Bosea vaviloviae: one gene and its partner. Each later gene encodes a partner of the first gene's protein in a complex. Links are inferred from orthologs where the notes say so. Each region holds a gene or a part of one and is shown on either strand. Other genes may lie near its edges. The genes, in order: BHK69_RS29335 and dapF.

Region 1 (8,023 bases):
GACGAATTTCTTGGTCTCGGGCGTGTCGATCAGGTGATGCCAGACGCAGGGCCAGACGCCGCCGAAATTGTCCTTGCCGGCGGCCCAGGCGAGGGCCGTGTCGAAGCCGAAGCCGGCGACCGGGAAGGTCAGTCCGAACTCGGAATACTGCTTCAGGAAATTGGTGATCTGGTTGCCGGCGAGGTTGGAGATCACCAGATCGGGCTTGGCGGCGCGGATCTCGATCAGCAGCGCCGAGAAGTCGGTCGCGTCGGTCGGCACCAGCTTGTCGGCGGCGAACTGGCCGCCATTGGCTTCCATGAAGCGCTTGGCGACCTTGAGCAGGTCATGGCCGAAGGCGTAGTCGGCGGTCAGTGAGAACCACTTCTTGCCCTTGACCAGCCCCTGCGCCATCAGCGAGCGGCCGCAGCTCTTCACATACATCGAGTTCTGGTGCTCGACATGGAACATGTAGCGGTTGCAGCTTTCGCCGCGCAACGCGTCGGAATTGCCGCCGGTGTTGACGAAGAGCGTCTTGTTGCGGGCCGCGACCTGCGAGATCGTCAGGCAGGAGGCCGAGGAAATCTCGCCGAGGATGCAGGCGACCTTGTCGCGCTCGATCATGCGCTCGGCTTTGGTCGAGGCGGTCTGCGGATTGACCGAATCCTCCTTCAGCGCCTCGAGCTTGCGCCCGTTGACGCCGCCTGCCGCATTGATCTCCTCGACCGCGAGATCGACGGCCATCACGCCGTACTCTCCGAGCGGACCGAGGAAGCCGGTGCGCGGCGTCAGATGCCCGTAGCGGATGGCGTCGGGCGTCTGCGCCAGGATCAGCGAGGGGCAGGCGATCAGCCCGGTGGCTGCGCCCGCACTGATGCCGACCAGCGCCTGACGACGCGAGACGCGGAATTTCGATGGCTGTCGATCTGTCATAGGCGTTCCTCCCAGAACGGTTCCGCGCTTTGCGCTGGATTGTCGAGCGGTGGTCTTTTTGAAGTTGCGGTCTTGGAGCCGCTTGTCGTGATCTGTGATCACAGTTAGGTTGGCAGACATGATTGGCCATGTCCAGCCCTCACCCGTTCCTGCCGCCGCCATGGCCGATGATGCGCCCGGCGCGGCGGAGACGCCGCGCGATCCGTGGGCGCTGGAGGAGGTCGGCGCGCTGGCGCGCGAGACCCTGGGCGAGCGGGTCACCACCGAATTGCGCGCGCTCCTAGTCGCAGGCCGTCTCGCACCGGGTGAGAAATTGTCGCTGCGCCGCGTCGCCGAGGCGCTTGGCGTCTCGATGATGCCGGTGCGCGAGGCGGTGAGCCGGCTCGCTGCCGATGGGGCGCTCGAGGTTCTGCCGGGGCGGGCGGTGCGCGTGCCGGTGCTGACGCTGGCGCAGTTCCGGGAGCTGACGCGATTGCGGCTGGTCGTCGAGGGCTTCGCCGCCGAGGAGGCGGCGCGCAAGGTGACGCCGGATCAGCTCGCCCGGATCGCCGCGCATGAGGCCGCTTTCCGGCAGGCTGCGAGCGCCGAGGCGCCGGACCCGGCCGGCGCGGTCGCCGCCAATCGCGACCTGCATTTCGCCCTCTACGAGGCGGCCGGCATGCCGAGCCTGGTCGAGATGATCGAGCGCCTCTGGCTCAAGGCCGGACCGATCCTCAATCTCGACATGCGCCATGAGCCGCGCCGGCTCAAGGGTGGCCGCGCCATGCAGGAGCATGAGAAGCTGCTCGCGGCCTTGCGGCGCGGCGACGCCGTGGCGGCACGGGCGGCGCTGGAAGCCGACATCGGTGCGGCAGCGGCACATATCGAACAGACAGGGCAGCTCGGGGAATCGGATTGATTCCGCCAGCGGGCCCGCAGCACAGGGAGACAGCGTCATGGATTTGCAGATCGAGGGCTTGCGCGTGCTCGTCACCGCCGGCGCAGGCGGCATCGGGCGCGCGACGGCGCGCGCCTTCGCAGCCGAGGGAGCGAAGGTGCATATCTGCGACGTCGATCGCGAGGCGCTGGCCGCGATGGCACAGAGCGACCCGGCGATCACGCAATCGGTCTGCGACGTCTCCGACCGCAAGGCCGTGGGCGGGCTGTTCGGGGAGGCGCTGGCGGCGTTGGGCGGGCTCGACTGCCTGGTCAACAATGCCGGCATCGCCGGCCCGACGGGCCGCGTCGACGAGATCGATCCGGCGGATTGGGACGCTTGCGTCGCCATCGACCTGACCGGCCAGTTCAACTGCACGCGGCTTGCCGTGGAGCATCTCAAGCAGTCCGCCAACGCCAGCATCGTCAACCTGTCGAGCCAGGCGGGGAAGCATGGCTTTCCCCTGCGCTCGCCCTATGCGGCGGCGAAATGGGGCGTAATCGGCTTCACCAAGGCGCTGGCCGCCGAACTCGGCGAGTTCGGCATCAGGGCGAATGCGATCTGCCCAGGGCTGGTCGACGGCGCGCGCATCCAGAGCGTCATCGCCAACAAGGCGCGCAGCATGAACATCTCGCATGACGAGATGGCGGCGCGGCTCTTTGCCGGGGTCTCGATCAAGCGTTTCGTCGATCCAAACGACATCGCCAAGCAGATCGTCTTCCTGGCCTCGCCCTTCGGCAAGACGATCTCGGGCCAGGAGGTCTCCGTCTGCGGCGATACGCGGATGCTGAGCTGAGGGAAGCGGTTCTGACGCAACGGTCTCGCGTCATTCCGGACAAGCCGCGTCAGCGGCGCCGGTCCGGAATCCATCGGAGGACGTCATTCTCGGGCTTGCGCCCCGAGAATCTCGTGACCAGAGCGCTCTGGTTTACGAGATGGTCGGGTCAAGCCCGACCATGACGCGCTTGGAATCCCGGGACTTTGCGGAGTTTATCCTCGGGCCGATCGAAGATCGGACTCGAGGGCGAAGCCCAGGAAGACGGCGAGAGATGGGACCGGCCGTCAGCCCACGTTGATCGGCTGGGCGAGCTTGATCGGCCGTCCCTTGGGGAGCTTCTCGGCGATGCCGTAGAGCTGCTCGCGGCGGTCGATCTCGTGCCAGACATCGTCGGGCGCGATGCCGATCTCGCTCCAGAGAACCACCAGATTATAGATCAGGTCGGCGCTTTCGAGGATGGTGCGGTGGCGATCGCCCTGCACGGCTTCGAGCCCGACCTCGACGGCCTCCTCGGCGACCTTCTTGGCCATTTTCGGCATGCCTTCGCCGAGCAGCTTGGCGGTGCGCGAAAAGGCGGGATCGCGCGAACGTGCTGCGAGGACGGCGGCGTGCAATCTGCTGACCGAATCAACCATTCCTAGAGCGTCGTCCCGCCGCATGTGGGTTTCATGACAACCGTGTCGGGACAGGTCCGACGGGCGAATCATTTGTCGGCTCAATTTAACGCGGATATGACCAGGGGGAAGGAGAATTGGGGGGCGCCGGAGGCGCAGCCCTTAAGGTCTGGCGAAAGGCGCAAACAATGTCGCGACCTGGAGATAGACCTCGCGCTTGAAGGGGATGATCAAGGCAGGCGTCCGCTCCAGCTTCTCCCAGCGCCAGGCATCGAACTCGGCCTTGTGGCCGCCGGCGGGGGTGAGCGTGTTGATCTCGTCATCAGAGCCGTCGAGGCGGAAGGCGAACCATTTCTGTGCCTGGCCGCGCCAGCGCCCCCGCCATGCCTCCTTGCCGATATCGACAGGCAGGTCGTAGCTGAGCCAGCCGGGCGCCTCAGAGAGCAGGGTCGCGGAGGTGACGTTGGTCTCCTCCTGCAACTCGCGCCTCGCCGCCTGGAGCGGCGTCTCGCCCGCATCGATGCCGCCTTGTGGCATCTGCCATTCATGGCCGTCCGCAACATGCTCGCGCAGGCTGCGATTGGCGCGTCGGCCGATGAAGACGAGGCCCTGCGCATTGAACAGCGCGAGGCCGACGCAGGGACGATAGCCCTTGGGCGGGGAAGCGATCATCGCAGGGAGCCTGTCGAGGACGGGTTTCGGAAGCCGCGCGCCGCGCTGACCGGCACGACGAGGATGCCCTTGGCCTCGAGCGATTGGGCCCAGCGCGCGATCCGCTCGATCGAGACGGGCAGGGCGCTCGCCGAAGCGATGACGATGCCCTGCTCGCGCGCCAGCGCTTCCAGCATGGCGAGTTCCTTGTCGATCGCGTCGGCCCGGGCGACCGTGTCGATGACGCGATCGACCTTCATCGCCGGGATCTGGGCGCGCGTGGCCGAGGTCGCAAGCAGGCTGCGCGAGGAGGAGCCGTCATCGACGACGATGAGCCCGCGCCCGGAGATCTCGCGCAGGATCGGCGAGAGCGCGGCATCGTCCGCCGTCAGGCGCCCACCGAGGAAATTGACGATGCCGACATAGCCGGTGAAGCGCCCGAGCACCCATTGCAGCCGGTCGATATTCTCAGCCGCCTTCGGGCCGGTCAGCAGGGTTTGCGGGCCAGGGTCGTTGTCGGGATAGTCGAACGGCTCCATCGGCACCTGGAGAAAAATCTCGTGGCCTTCGCCGCGCGCGCGCTGGACCGTGCGCTCCAGCTCCGGACCATAGGGCGCGAAGGCCAGCGACACCGCCCCCGGCAGCTTTGCGATGGCGTCGGCGGTGCCGCTCTGGCTGATGCCGAGGCCGCCGACGAGCAGGGCGATCCGCCCTGCCGGCTTGGTCGCGGGCTGCGGTCCGAGCGGGCGGGCATAGATCTGGGCGGGCGTCGCCCCGTCGGGGCCGATCTTCGGCAGCAGGCCGTGGCGCGTGCGCTCGACCAGCCGGCTGTCGGGGGAGGAGGCGAGCTTTATCGTCGCGGCGCTGTCGGGAATGGTGATGACGATCGAGCCAGGCGCTTCCGCGCCCGCACCCGGGCGCACCACGGTCACGCCGGCTTCGCTTTCGAGCTGGCTGGCGCTGGTCTGGGTTCGCAGTTCCGGAGTGGAGGCCGCCGGCGTCGGCGATGTCGCTTGCGATTGGGGGCTACGCTTTTCGATCAGCGCCGTCGCCATCGGTTGGCCGCCATCGGGATCGCGGCGCGTCGCGACGAGGAAGAGCAGGGCGGCGACCGCAAGTCCGACAGCGCCGCTCGCGCCCAGGGCAAGCCAAAGGCCCCATGGTTTGCCATGAGGCGCGGGGCGATTCTGGCCGAGCGGCCGATTGAGCTCGGTGAGCGGCGTTCCGGCCAAGGGCAGCCGTCCTCAGCTAAGAGAGCAAAGACCTGAAGCAAGCATGCTGGTCCCCGAGAGCGGGTCCGGTTCCCGGCAGCACGATCGCGCGGCCCGAATCAACGGCCCGCGCGTCTAGTCTTGTCGTGTGGCGAGCCGCCCGTCGAGTGCCGGGCGGCGCGTCTCCCGTGCTCAGTTCGGCTTCGGCGCCTCGGGGGTGGGCGTCGGGGCAGGCGCGGCGGCGTCCTTCTTGACGCCGCGCAGCAGGTCGAGCGCCGCGATCAGCTGCGTGTCCTTCAACGGATCGTTGGGCACGTAGGAGGCCGAGCCGGACTGCTCTTCCTTGCCGTCGACCGTCTTGAGATGGCCCTTGAGCGAAGCCTCGCCCTTGTTCTCGCCGAGCTTGTCCTTGAGCTCGGCCGGGATCTCCTGCGCGACCTCGACATCGGGCGTGATGCCCTTGGCCTGGATCGAGTTGCCGGATGGGGTGTAGTAGCGCGCCGTGGTCAGGCGCAGGCCGCCATTGGCGCCGAGCGGGATCACGGTCTGGACCGAGCCCTTGCCGAAGGAGCGCGTGCCCATGATGGTCGCGCGCTTGTGGTCCTGCAGCGCGCCGGCGACGATCTCGGCGGCCGAGGCGGAGGAGCCGTTGATCAGCACCACGACGGGCTTGCCCTTGGTCAGGTCGCCGCCGGGCTTGGCGTTAAAGACCTGCGTCTCCTCGGCGTTGCGGCCGCGCGTCGAGACGATCTTGCCGCGCTCGAGGAAGGCGTTGGAGACCAGCACGGACTGGTCGAGACGGCCGCCGCGATTGTTGCGGAGGTCGATGACGTAGCCCTTGATCTTGTCCTTGCCGATCTCGGTGTTGACCTTCTCGATGCCCTTGCGCAGGCCCTCATAGGTCTGTTCGCTGAAGGTGCCGATGCGGATATAGCCGACGTCGTTCTCGACGCGTTCCTCGACCGCCGGCACCACGATGGTCGTGCGGGTCAGGGTGAATTCGAGCGGGTCGGTCTTGCCCGGGCGCTCGATCTTGAGCTTGACCTGGGTGTTGATGATGCCGCGCATCTTCTCCACGGCCTGGGTCAGGCTCAGGCCCTTGACCTCGTCGCCGTCGATCTGGCGGATGATGTCGTTGGAGAGGATGCCGGCCTTGGAGGCGGGCGTGTCGCGGATCGGCTTGGCGACCTTGAGGACGCCGTCCTCCATCGTGACCTCGATGCCGAGCCCGCCGAACTGGCCGCGCATGTCGGTGTCCATGTCGCGGAAGCTCTTGGCGTCGAGATAGCCCGAATGCGGATCGAGCGAGGAGACCATGCCGTTGATCGCGGCCTCGATCAGCTTCTGTTCATCCGGCTTCTCGACATAATCGGTGCGGATCTTCTCGAAGATGTCACCGAACAGGTTGAGACTGCGATAGACCTCGGCGGAGGCCGCGACCGCGCTGGTCGAGGTGAACAGCTTTGTCTGGGTGACCAGACCGGTCAGGCCGGCGCCCATGACCGCACCGGCGAAAACGAGGGAAACCTTGCGCATCATCCGCGAACCTTTTCGCCTTGCGATTTCGTCCACCACGGCGCCGGATCGACCGAAACGCCGTCTTTTCTGAACTCTATATAAAGAACCGGTTGTCCGGTCCCAGAACCTACGATCGTCGCGGCAGCTTCCGACGTTTCGCCCATCACCGCAACCGGTTCCCCCGCGAGGACGAACTGATTCAGCGATACATCGATGCGCTGCATTCCGGCCAGCAGCAAATAGTACCCCCCGCCGGCATTCAGGATCAAGAGTTGCCCGAAGGAGCGGAAGGGACCCGCATAAACCACCCAAGCGTCCGAAGGTGCCGAAACTAGGGCATTGGGCCGCGTACTCACAGATATTCCACGCGTCGTGCCGCCTGCGCCGTCACTTTCGCCGAAACCACGCAATTGTGATCCCGCCGCCGGCAGGGGAAGCAAGCCCCGTGCCTCGGCGAAGGCGATCTTGGGCGCGAGCCGTGCGGGGTCCTTGAAGGCGAGCGCGGCCATGCGCTGGCGCTGCTCGCGGGTTTCCGATTCGAGGGCCTGGCGCGCGGTCTCGGCGGCGCGATTGGCCGTCGAGATCTCTTTTTCCATGCGCTCGACAAAATCGCGCAGGGAGCGCGCTTGCGCCGCGAGCTCGCCACCGACGCTGCGCTGCTCCTCGACGTCGCGCGCGGCGCCCGTTTCACGCTCGCGCCTGGCCTCGATCAGCGAGGCCAGGCGCTGACGTTCCGTCGCCAGGCCCTCCAGCTCGGTGGTGATGGCCTTACGGTCCCCGGTGATGTTCTCGCGCAAGCGCACCAGTTCGCCGAGATCGGAACCCAGGATCTCGATTTCCTGGCGCAGATCGGGCACGACCGCGCCCAGCAGCATCGAGGCCCGCACCGCTTCCAGAATATCCTCGGGGCGCACCAGCACCGCCGGCGGCGGACGCCGGCCGATGCGCTGCAGCGCCGCCAGCACTTCGGAGATCAAGCCGCGCCGGCCTTCGAGCGAGCGCCGGATCGCCGCTTCGCTGGATTGCAGCAGGCCGAGCCTGTCCTCGATCGCGCCGATGCGCCGCTCGACGGCCTGGGTGCGCTGGGTCGCCTCGAGCAGGGCCTTGTTGAGGGCGGCGCGGTCGGCGCGGATGCCGGCGATCTCCGCCTCCAGCTTGCCGCGCGCCTCGGCATTGCCGGCCAGGCGCTGCTCGATCGCCTTGAGTTCGGCCTCGCGGGCCTGTTTCTCGACCTGCTTGGCCTGTGCCTCGCGGGTCAATTGCTCGGGATCGGGGGATTGAGCGGCGGCAGGAAGAGAGGCGATGAACAGGGCCAGCGACAGGGCAGTAAGGGCTTTGCGGGCCTGCCTATAGGATGTGCGGAAGCCTTTATCCGGCATGCCGCGATGCCGTGGGCGGGCCGGGCTGCGCCATCCGCGAATCA
Region 2 (7,776 bases), 590 kb from region 1 along the record:
CGGCCACGATCTCGCCCGGTGCGACATCGCGCTGGAAGCGCACGAGCGTGAAATCCTCGGCGCGGCCGGTGTTGCCGCGTTCGGTCAGCACCGAGAGCGGCCGGCCGAGGCGGGCGTCGAGGTGCTGCCGGTGGGCGTCGCGAGCGGCTTCGCGCAAGCGGCTCGCCCGTTCCGAGACGATGCCACCCGGCAATTGCGGCATGCGCGCGGCCGGCGTGCCCGGGCGCGGCGAATAGGGGAAGACGTGGACGAAGCTCAGGCCGCATTCCTCGACCAAGGAGAGCGAGCGCGAGAACATGGCCTCGTCCTCGGTCGGGAAGCCGGCGATCAAATCGGCGCCGAAGACGATATCAGGCCGTAAGCCCCGCATCTCCGCGCAGAAGCGGATAGCATCCTCGCGACCGTGCCGGCGCTTCATCCGCTTCAGGATCAGATCGTCTCCGGCCTGCAGCGAGAGATGCAGATGCGGCATCAGGCGCGGTTCGGTCGCGATCGCCCCGAGGAGTTCGTCATCGACCTCGACCGCATCGATCGAGGAGAGGCGCAGGCGCGGCAATTCGGGCACGGCGCGCAGGATCGCCTGGACCAGCCGGCCCAATGTCGGCGCATCCCGCAGGTCGCGGCCATAGCTCGTCAGGTCGACACCCGTCAGCACGATCTCTCTCGCGCCGGCCTCGCTCAGCCTGCGGCATTGCGCGACCGCCTCGCTCAGCGCAAGCGAACGCGAATTGCCCCGGCCGAACGGGATGACGCAGAAGGTGCAGCGATGGTCGCAGCCGTTCTGGACCTGGATGAAGCCGCGTGTATGGGCGGCAAAGCGGCCGGTCCGGGCATCGGATAGGGTCGTCTGCGCCATGATGTCGGAGACGGCGATCTTGTCGTCGGCTGCGGCCTCTGCGTCGCCGCGCAGGCTGTTGGAGCAGGCGAGCGCTGCCCAGGTCTCGGGCTTCATCTTCTCGGCATTGCCGAGAACGCGCGCGGTTTCCGGCATGGCGGCGAAGCGGGCGGGCTCGATCTGCGCGGCGCAGCCCGTGACTACCACTGGCCGGCCGGGCTGCTCGCGCTTCAATCGGCGGATCGCCTGCCTGGCCTGGCGCGTCGCCTCACTGGTGACGGCGCAGCTGTTGACGATGGCGAGGTCGTCGAGGCCTGCGGCCTGCGCCCGCTCGCGGATCGCCTCGCTCTCGACGATGTTAAGGCGGCAGCCGAAGGTGACGACCTCCAGCGCCATCAGGCCGCCCTCTCGAACCAGTCCGGCTCGAGCACGCCCTCCCATTCGAAGGCGACCGGGCCGGTCATTAGCACATGGCCGTCGCGCTCGCGCCATTCGATGGTGAGATCGCCGCCGGGCAGGCTGACGACCGCCTTGCGGGCCGATAATTCGCGCCGCACCGCCGCGACCAGGGCCGCGCAGGCGCCCGAGCCGCAGGCCTGGGTGATGCCGGCGCCGCGCTCCCAGACGCGCAGCACGATATGATCGGGCGCCGTCACCGCCGCGAGCTCGATATTGGCGCGGTCGGGGAAGATCGGGTGGTTCTCCAGCAGCGGCCCGATCTGCTCCAGATTGAAGCGATAGGGATCGTCGACGAAGAAGACCGCATGCGGGTTGCCCATGTTGACCGCGCAGGGCGTGTGCAGGATCGGATCGTCGATCGGGCCGATCTGCAGTTCGAAATGGGCGGTGTCGTGGAACGGTTCGGCGAGCGGGATTTCGTCCCAGGCGAGGCGGGGGGCGCCCATGTCGACGGTGAAGACGAGCTCGCTCTCGCGCACCGCCGGCAGGAGGCCGGCCTTGGTCTGGAGCGTCAGCCTGGTCCTGGACGGATCGCCCATCGCGGGGTCGGCCATCATCGCCCAGGCGACGCAGCGCGTGCCGTTGCCGCAGGCGCCGGCTTCGGAGCCGTCGGTGTTGTAGATTCGGACATAGGCGTCGGTGCCGGGCGTCAGGGCGTCGTGCAGCACCATGAGCTGGTCGAAGCGGGCGCCGGGTTGCGCCGCAATGGCGCGGGCGTCGGATTCGCTGACGCGCAGCTGCGAACCACGCAGGTCGAGCACTGTGATCTGGTTGCCCAGACCGTTCATTTTCAGGAACCGGCGGGTTGCCAGAGCGTTCATTCGGTCACAGGTCCACAAACTACGGCGTCTATGAGGGAACCGACGCGAAAAAGCCACCCTTCGCCCGTTCTTGCGTGAAGGTGGACATTCTATGTTGCGCTGCAAGGGCGCGAATCGTTCTTTTTGGTCAGGACCATGATGATGCGGCATTCCCGGATTGGTGTTCTGGCGCTTTCTGCGCTGCTTGGTGCCTCCATGCCGGCCTTCGCGCAGACGCGCGTCGCGCCTCCGACGGCTGTCGAGTCCGCGCCGCTCGCGCCGCCCGCGGGTGCGGCCGCTCCTGCGCAGGCGCAGGCCGCCCCGCCAGTGGCCGAGCCGCAGCCGGTTCAGCCGCCCCCGGTGCTGCAGGGACCGGCCGCGCCGCAGCCCGTCCAGCCTCCGCCGGCGTCGCCGCTTCCGCCCGAGCCGCAGCCGGTGCAGCCGCCTCCGACCCTGCCGGCTCCCGGTCCGGCGCTGCCGGTGCCGCCCGTGCCGCTGCAGCAGACGGGTGTGCCTGATCCGAACGCGACGCTCGCCGGCAAGCGGGGCGATACGAGCGATGTCGACGCCATCCTGCTCGTCTCCAAGCCGGTGCTGTCGCTTGCCGGCCAGTCGAGCTGGGATCAGGGCTTTCAGCGCCTGAGCGAGAGTTTCAAGATCCTGCGCGAGGAGGCAGCCAAGGCCGGGCTGCCGATCGCCGGTCGGCCGCTGACGCTGTTCGTCGAAACCGACGATAACGGTTTCCGCTTCGAGGCGATGCTGCCGGTCGGGCAGGCGCCGGAGGGGGCGCGGACCTCGGAATTCGCGCGCGGCGTCAAGGTCGGCCTGTCGCCGGCGGGCCCCTCGCTGCGCTTCGTCCATGTCGCGCCCTATGACGACATCGACTCGACCTATGAGACGATCACGGCCTATCTCGAGGCCAAGAGCATCGTGGTGAAGGATGCCTTCCTCGAGGAGTATGTCAGCGACCTCAACGATCCCGGCGACCCGAACCTCGAGATCAACGTCTACGTCCAGCCGAAGTGAGTGCGGGGCGTATTCGGGCCTAGAGCGTCATTCTCGGGCTCGCGCGCCCCAAGAATCTCACGACCAGAGCGCTCTGGTCTACGAGATGGTCGGGTCAAGCCCGACCATGACGCGCGCCGTCATCCCGGGTCTCCGCGGAGTTTATCCTTGGGCCGATCGAAGGTCGGACCCGAGGGCTGCGCCGGGGATGACCTAGTGGATAAGCTCAGGCCGTCCAGCTCAGCCCCGGCCGCATCGGCCTGAAGCGCTCCTCCGGCAGGCCGGCCTGCGCCAGGGCCGCCTTCAGCGCCTCGGGCGGGCGCTCGATGCCCTCGTCGGTGAGCTGGAACGTGCCCCAGTGATGGCCGATAGCCTGGCGCGCCCTGAGCGAGGTCATCACCTTCACGGCCTCTTCCGGGTTCATGTGGTTGTCCGACATGAACCAGCGCGGCTCATAGGCGCCGATCGGCAGTACGGCGAGATCGAATGGACCATGCTCCCGGCCGAGCTGCTCATAGAGCGAGCCGTCATGATAGCCGGTGTCGCCGATATGGAAGACCTTCGTTCCGCCGGTCTCGATGACGAAGGAGCACCACAGCGCCATGCGCCGGTCGAGCGCGCCGCGCGCCGACCAGTGATAAGTCGGAACGAGGGTCGCCGAGATTTTATCCGACAGAGCGACGCGGTCGCCCCAGTCATGGGCCTGCGTCAGCGCGTCGGGAATGCGCGCCTTGACGATGGTGTCGTTGCCGAGCGGCATGATCATGCGCGGCATGTCGCGGGCATGGATGCGGGCGAGCGTCGCAAGATCGAGATGGTCGTAATGGTTATGCGTGATCAACACGATGTCGATCTTCGGCAAATCGTCGAAGGCGACGCCGGGTTCGTTCACGCGCTTGGGGCCGGCAAAGGAAAATGGGCTGGCGCGCTGCGCATAGACCGGGTCGATCAGCAGGTTCAGCCCCGCGACCTGGTACAGGAACGAGGCGTGGCCGAGATGGACGATGCGAACGCCCTCGACGCGAGCCGGTGGCTTGTCCTGCGGCGGGGCCGGGTAACGCACGGGAAACGCCTCGCGCTCGCGCTTGGAGGTCTGCCATCTCCAGACGTCGAGCAGCCCCTTGGTGACGGGGCGCCCGTCGCTGAAACTCAGGCCATCGAAATGAGCGGTGGCGGGACCCTGGTAATAGGGATTGCGCGAGCGCGAAAGCATCGCCCAGGCGGTGCCGGTCGAGCCGAGCAGGGCGGCGAGGCCGAAGAAGGAAAGGAGCTTGCGACGATTCATGGTGTCAGAAGTGGGGCGTGAGTGCGCTGGATCAAGTCCGACGATCCTGATGCATGCCGATGCCGCCGCCCAGAGGGAGATCGTCCGTCGTCACGGCATCTTGAATGCGAGCACATGCAGCCATCGGGTCGGCTCGCCATCATAGCCTCCGCCCATGTCTTCGTCGATGTCGAGCTTGCGCCAGCGGTCAGCATCGTATGCGCCGCGCAGCCAGTCCGGTGACGGGTAGTTGTAATAGCGTCCGAAGCGGTCACGGCCATCGACGGTGCCGGCCTTGAAGCTGGCATAGAATACGCCGCCCGGTTTCAGAGCAGCCTGCACCTTGTCGATAACAGCCGGAAGGGCCTGGCGTGGCACATGCAGCAAGCAGGCATTGGCCCAGACGCCGTCGAAGGCATTGCTCTCCTCCAGGTCCTCGAACAGCAGCACCTTGACCGGCCGCCTGAGCCTCCGCGCGGCTTGGCTCGCCAGTTCCGGCGAGCCGTCGGTGGGCGTCACCGCGAAGCCACGCGCCAGCAGGCCCTCGCTGTCCTGCCCGCCGCCGCAGCCGAGTTCGAGAACGCTGCCGCCAACCGGAAGCGCAGCGGCGAATGCATCGAGGCGGTCATGTATGACCTTGCGCGTCCGCCCGGCATAGGTCCCGGCTTCGGCCCCGTAGAAGTCGAGGGTGGCGGCGTCCCTGCCGGGCATCGCTTCCTTGCCGGGCATAGGTTGCGCCTCAGTTGCTGCCCGAGCGTACCGCGACCGTCGCGATGCCCGCCCCGACCAGCAGCGTGCCGCCGGCCTTGTTGAAGAGCCCGATCGCGCGCGGATTGCCGATCACCGAGCGCGCGCGCGAGGCGACCAGCGCGTAGCCCATGGCATTGGCGAAGGCGAGGGTGATGAAGGTCGCCTCGAAGATCAGCATCTGCGCCCAGAAATCACCCTTCGCATCCAAGAACTGCGGCAGGAAGGCGACGAAGAAGGTGATGCTCTTGGGGTTCAGAGCCGTCACCAGCCAGGCATGGGCGAGCATCTTCCAGGGCGATACGGCGTCCTGGCGCGGCTTGGCGTCGAGCGTGCCGCCGGCGCGGAACAGCTTGATCCCGAGATAGATGAGATAGGCCGCGCCGACCCATTTCAGCGCGGTGAAGATGGTGGCCGAGGCTGCCAGCAACGCGCCGACGCCGAGCATGGAGAGCGTCATCGCCGTGAAATCGCCGAGCGCGACGCCCACCGCCATGGGGAAGGCCGTGCGCCAGCCCTGGCCGAGCGCGTAGGAGATCACCAGCAGAATCGTCGGGCCGGGAATCACCAGCAGGACGGCGGTGGCCGCGGCAAAGGCGGCCCAGGCTTCGAAGGTCATGGCGACAGGCTCCGGTGGTCGAGGGGCGGAGCAATCCCCAGATGCGGCCGGTTGTAAAGGGGTTAGCGGATCGCCGGCGCGCCTGCGCCAAACGGTCCTGTGGTGATCTCCCGCCGCCTTTCCGGTTCGCCGGCGATCACCAGCGCCCACCAGGCCCCGTATTGAGTCTGGGGGGCCTTGGCTAGCGCGATGCCGAAGCGCGTCGCCTCCGGCATGCGCAGATTGACGTCGTGTCCGGAGGACGCCTTCCAGCCCGCGAAGGCCTCTTCGGTCGAATAATAGCCGCCGCCGACGTTCTCGGCCGTACGCCCCGCTTTCAGCCCGGCGCCATGGACGCGGGAGACGAAGCCGCCGCCGGCGTCATGGGAGAGCGTGTTCGCTGCGGCCATCGCATTGGCCTGGCGCTGGGCCATGGCGGTCAGCGTCGGGTCGAGCTTGACCGGGCCGAGGCCGTGGCTGGCGCGATAGGCGTTGAGGATGCGGCTGGCGGCGGCCGTGTCGAGCTTGACAGCGGCCAGGCGCTGGGTGGCCGAGGCGCCGAGAGGCGCAGCGCTGCGCGGATCGCCGGCGCAGCCGGCGGCGAGCAGGGTCATGGCGAGGGTCGCCACGCGGAAGAGATGCTGATCCATCGTCGGCTTTCGGTTTGTCGGGTGTACCACCTCGTACCGTAACGTAATCCCAGCGGTTATGCGACGATCTCAGCCGCGGCCGCCGGCGATGACGCGGCAGAGCGCGTCGCGGACATAGCCTTCCGGCGCGATCTGGCCCTGCTGGACGACGAAAGCGGCGTCGACGCGCGTGGCCGGCCCGCTCTTGCGGGCGGTGACGCGCAGGGTCTGCGGCCGGCCCGAACCGGTGGTTTCCTGGATCGCAAGGACCGAACTCGTGGCATTATCGACGCGGATACCGGCGAAGCCCTCCGCGGCGACGGCGGCCGCCAGGCTCTTCAGCACGGCCGCAGGTGTGCGATTCGTAACGAGATCCCAGCTGCGATAGGTCAAGCCGGTCACCATCGGAACGCCATCGGTCTTGAAATTGTTGTGGCAGGCCTGCTGAGCCTGGGCTTGCGACAGGCTGAGGAACAAGGCGGTGAAGGCAAGGGCTGAAAGGGTCGTCGTGCGCGCGGCCATGGCAATTCCCTGATGAAAATCTAGGCGCGTCTTTAAACCTCAGGGTTGTGGCTCAGGCAAGTGCTCGCGCCGTGGCTCGTGCTCCATCAGATAACGAGAGACGGATTCATCGATCAGGTCGATCCGATCCGTTTGGATCGTTCAACCGCCCTAGCTTTTTGTTTTAACGCGTTTTCTTCGCGCGAACCGATGGCCACTTCGCTCGAAAACGTTCTGATCTCATGTGCCAACCTTGACTTTCGCCACATTCTCCCGCTTTAACCCGCGCATTCGTTTCGCCGACATCGACGAGACCGCATCAGCCGACCGGGCCGCTCCCTGAGCATTTCGAGCCCGGAGGTCAACGCCCGACAGCGCGTCTGCGCCCTCGGGCGCGAAACCGTTTGGCGATAGGGCTTTTCGTTTCGGCTCGTTGAGGCACAGCATGTTCGGCACTTTGAGCGACAGGCTATCGGGCATCCTCTCGGGGCTCACCCGCAGGGGTTCGCTGACCGAGGAGGACGTCAACGCCGCGCTGCGCGAGGTGCGCAAGGCGTTGCTCGAGGCCGACGTCGCGCTCGAGGTCGTGCGCTCCTTCACCGAGAAGGTGCGCGAACGGGCCGTCGGCGCGGAAGTACTGAAATCCGTCACGCCCGGCCAGCAGGTCATCAAGATCGTCAATGACGCGCTGATCGACATGCTCGGTGGCGAGGGCGAGGGCATTACGCTCGATGCCGTGCCGCCGGTGCCGATCCTGATGGTCGGTCTTCAGGGCTCGGGCAAGACGACCTCGACGGCCAAGATCGCCAAGCGCCTGACCGACCGCAACAAGAAGCGCGTCCTGATGGCCTCGCTCGATACGCGGCGACCTGCCGCGATGGAGCAGCTCGCCATCCTGGGCAAGCAGGTCGGCGTCGAGACCTTGCCGATCGTGGCCG

The links.
Region 2: the proteins of BHK69_RS29335 (region 1) and dapF are in contact, whole or in part, in a solved structure (PDB 5YGU), measured with the Escherichia coli proteins. The link is inferred for Bosea vaviloviae from one-to-one orthologs.

The regions. Positions count from the first base shown.
Region 1 is NZ_CP017147.1:6,315,868-6,323,890, reverse strand. What follows is about bases 2,138-5,137. They hold BHK69_RS29335 (RNA pyrophosphohydrolase), read right to left. Parts: upstream 3,893-5,137; coding sequence 3,383-3,892; downstream 2,138-3,382. Other genes in these bases: BHK69_RS29330 (divergent polysaccharide deacetylase family protein), read right to left, coding at 3,889-5,103; hisE (phosphoribosyl-ATP diphosphatase), read right to left, coding at 2,891-3,241; BHK69_RS29345 (SDR family oxidoreductase), read left to right, coding at 2,138-2,624. Also shown: BHK69_RS29355 (ABC transporter substrate-binding protein), read right to left, coding at 1-912; BHK69_RS29350 (GntR family transcriptional regulator), read left to right, coding at 1,031-1,810; more of BHK69_RS29345, read left to right, coding at 1,848-2,137; BHK69_RS29325 (S41 family peptidase), read right to left, coding at 5,275-6,618; BHK69_RS29320 (murein hydrolase activator EnvC family protein), read right to left, coding at 6,618-7,979. UniProt on the Escherichia coli protein: Master regulator of 5'-end-dependent mRNA decay.
Region 2 is NZ_CP017147.1:5,726,277-5,734,052, reverse strand. Bases 174-2,926 are described here. They hold dapF (diaminopimelate epimerase), read right to left. Parts: upstream 2,116-2,926; coding sequence 1,231-2,115; downstream 174-1,230. Other genes in these bases: BHK69_RS26455 (GyrI-like domain-containing protein), read left to right, coding at 2,257-2,926; mtaB (tRNA (N(6)-L-threonylcarbamoyladenosine(37)-C(2))-methylthiotransferase MtaB), read right to left, coding at 174-1,231. In the rest of the region: more of mtaB, read right to left, coding at 1-173; more of BHK69_RS26455, read left to right, coding at 2,927-3,120; BHK69_RS26450 (MBL fold metallo-hydrolase), read right to left, coding at 3,326-4,384; BHK69_RS26445 (class I SAM-dependent methyltransferase), read right to left, coding at 4,475-5,092; BHK69_RS26440 (LysE family translocator), read right to left, coding at 5,103-5,729; BHK69_RS26435 (CAP domain-containing protein), read right to left, coding at 5,792-6,358; BHK69_RS26430 (hypothetical protein), read right to left, coding at 6,428-6,859; ffh (signal recognition particle protein), read left to right, coding at 7,284-7,776. UniProt on the Escherichia coli protein: Involved in the succinylase branch of the L-lysine biosynthesis and in the biosynthesis of the pentapeptide incorporated in the peptidoglycan moiety. Catalyzes the stereoinversion of LL-2,6-diaminopimelate (L,L-DAP) to meso-diaminopimelate (meso-DAP).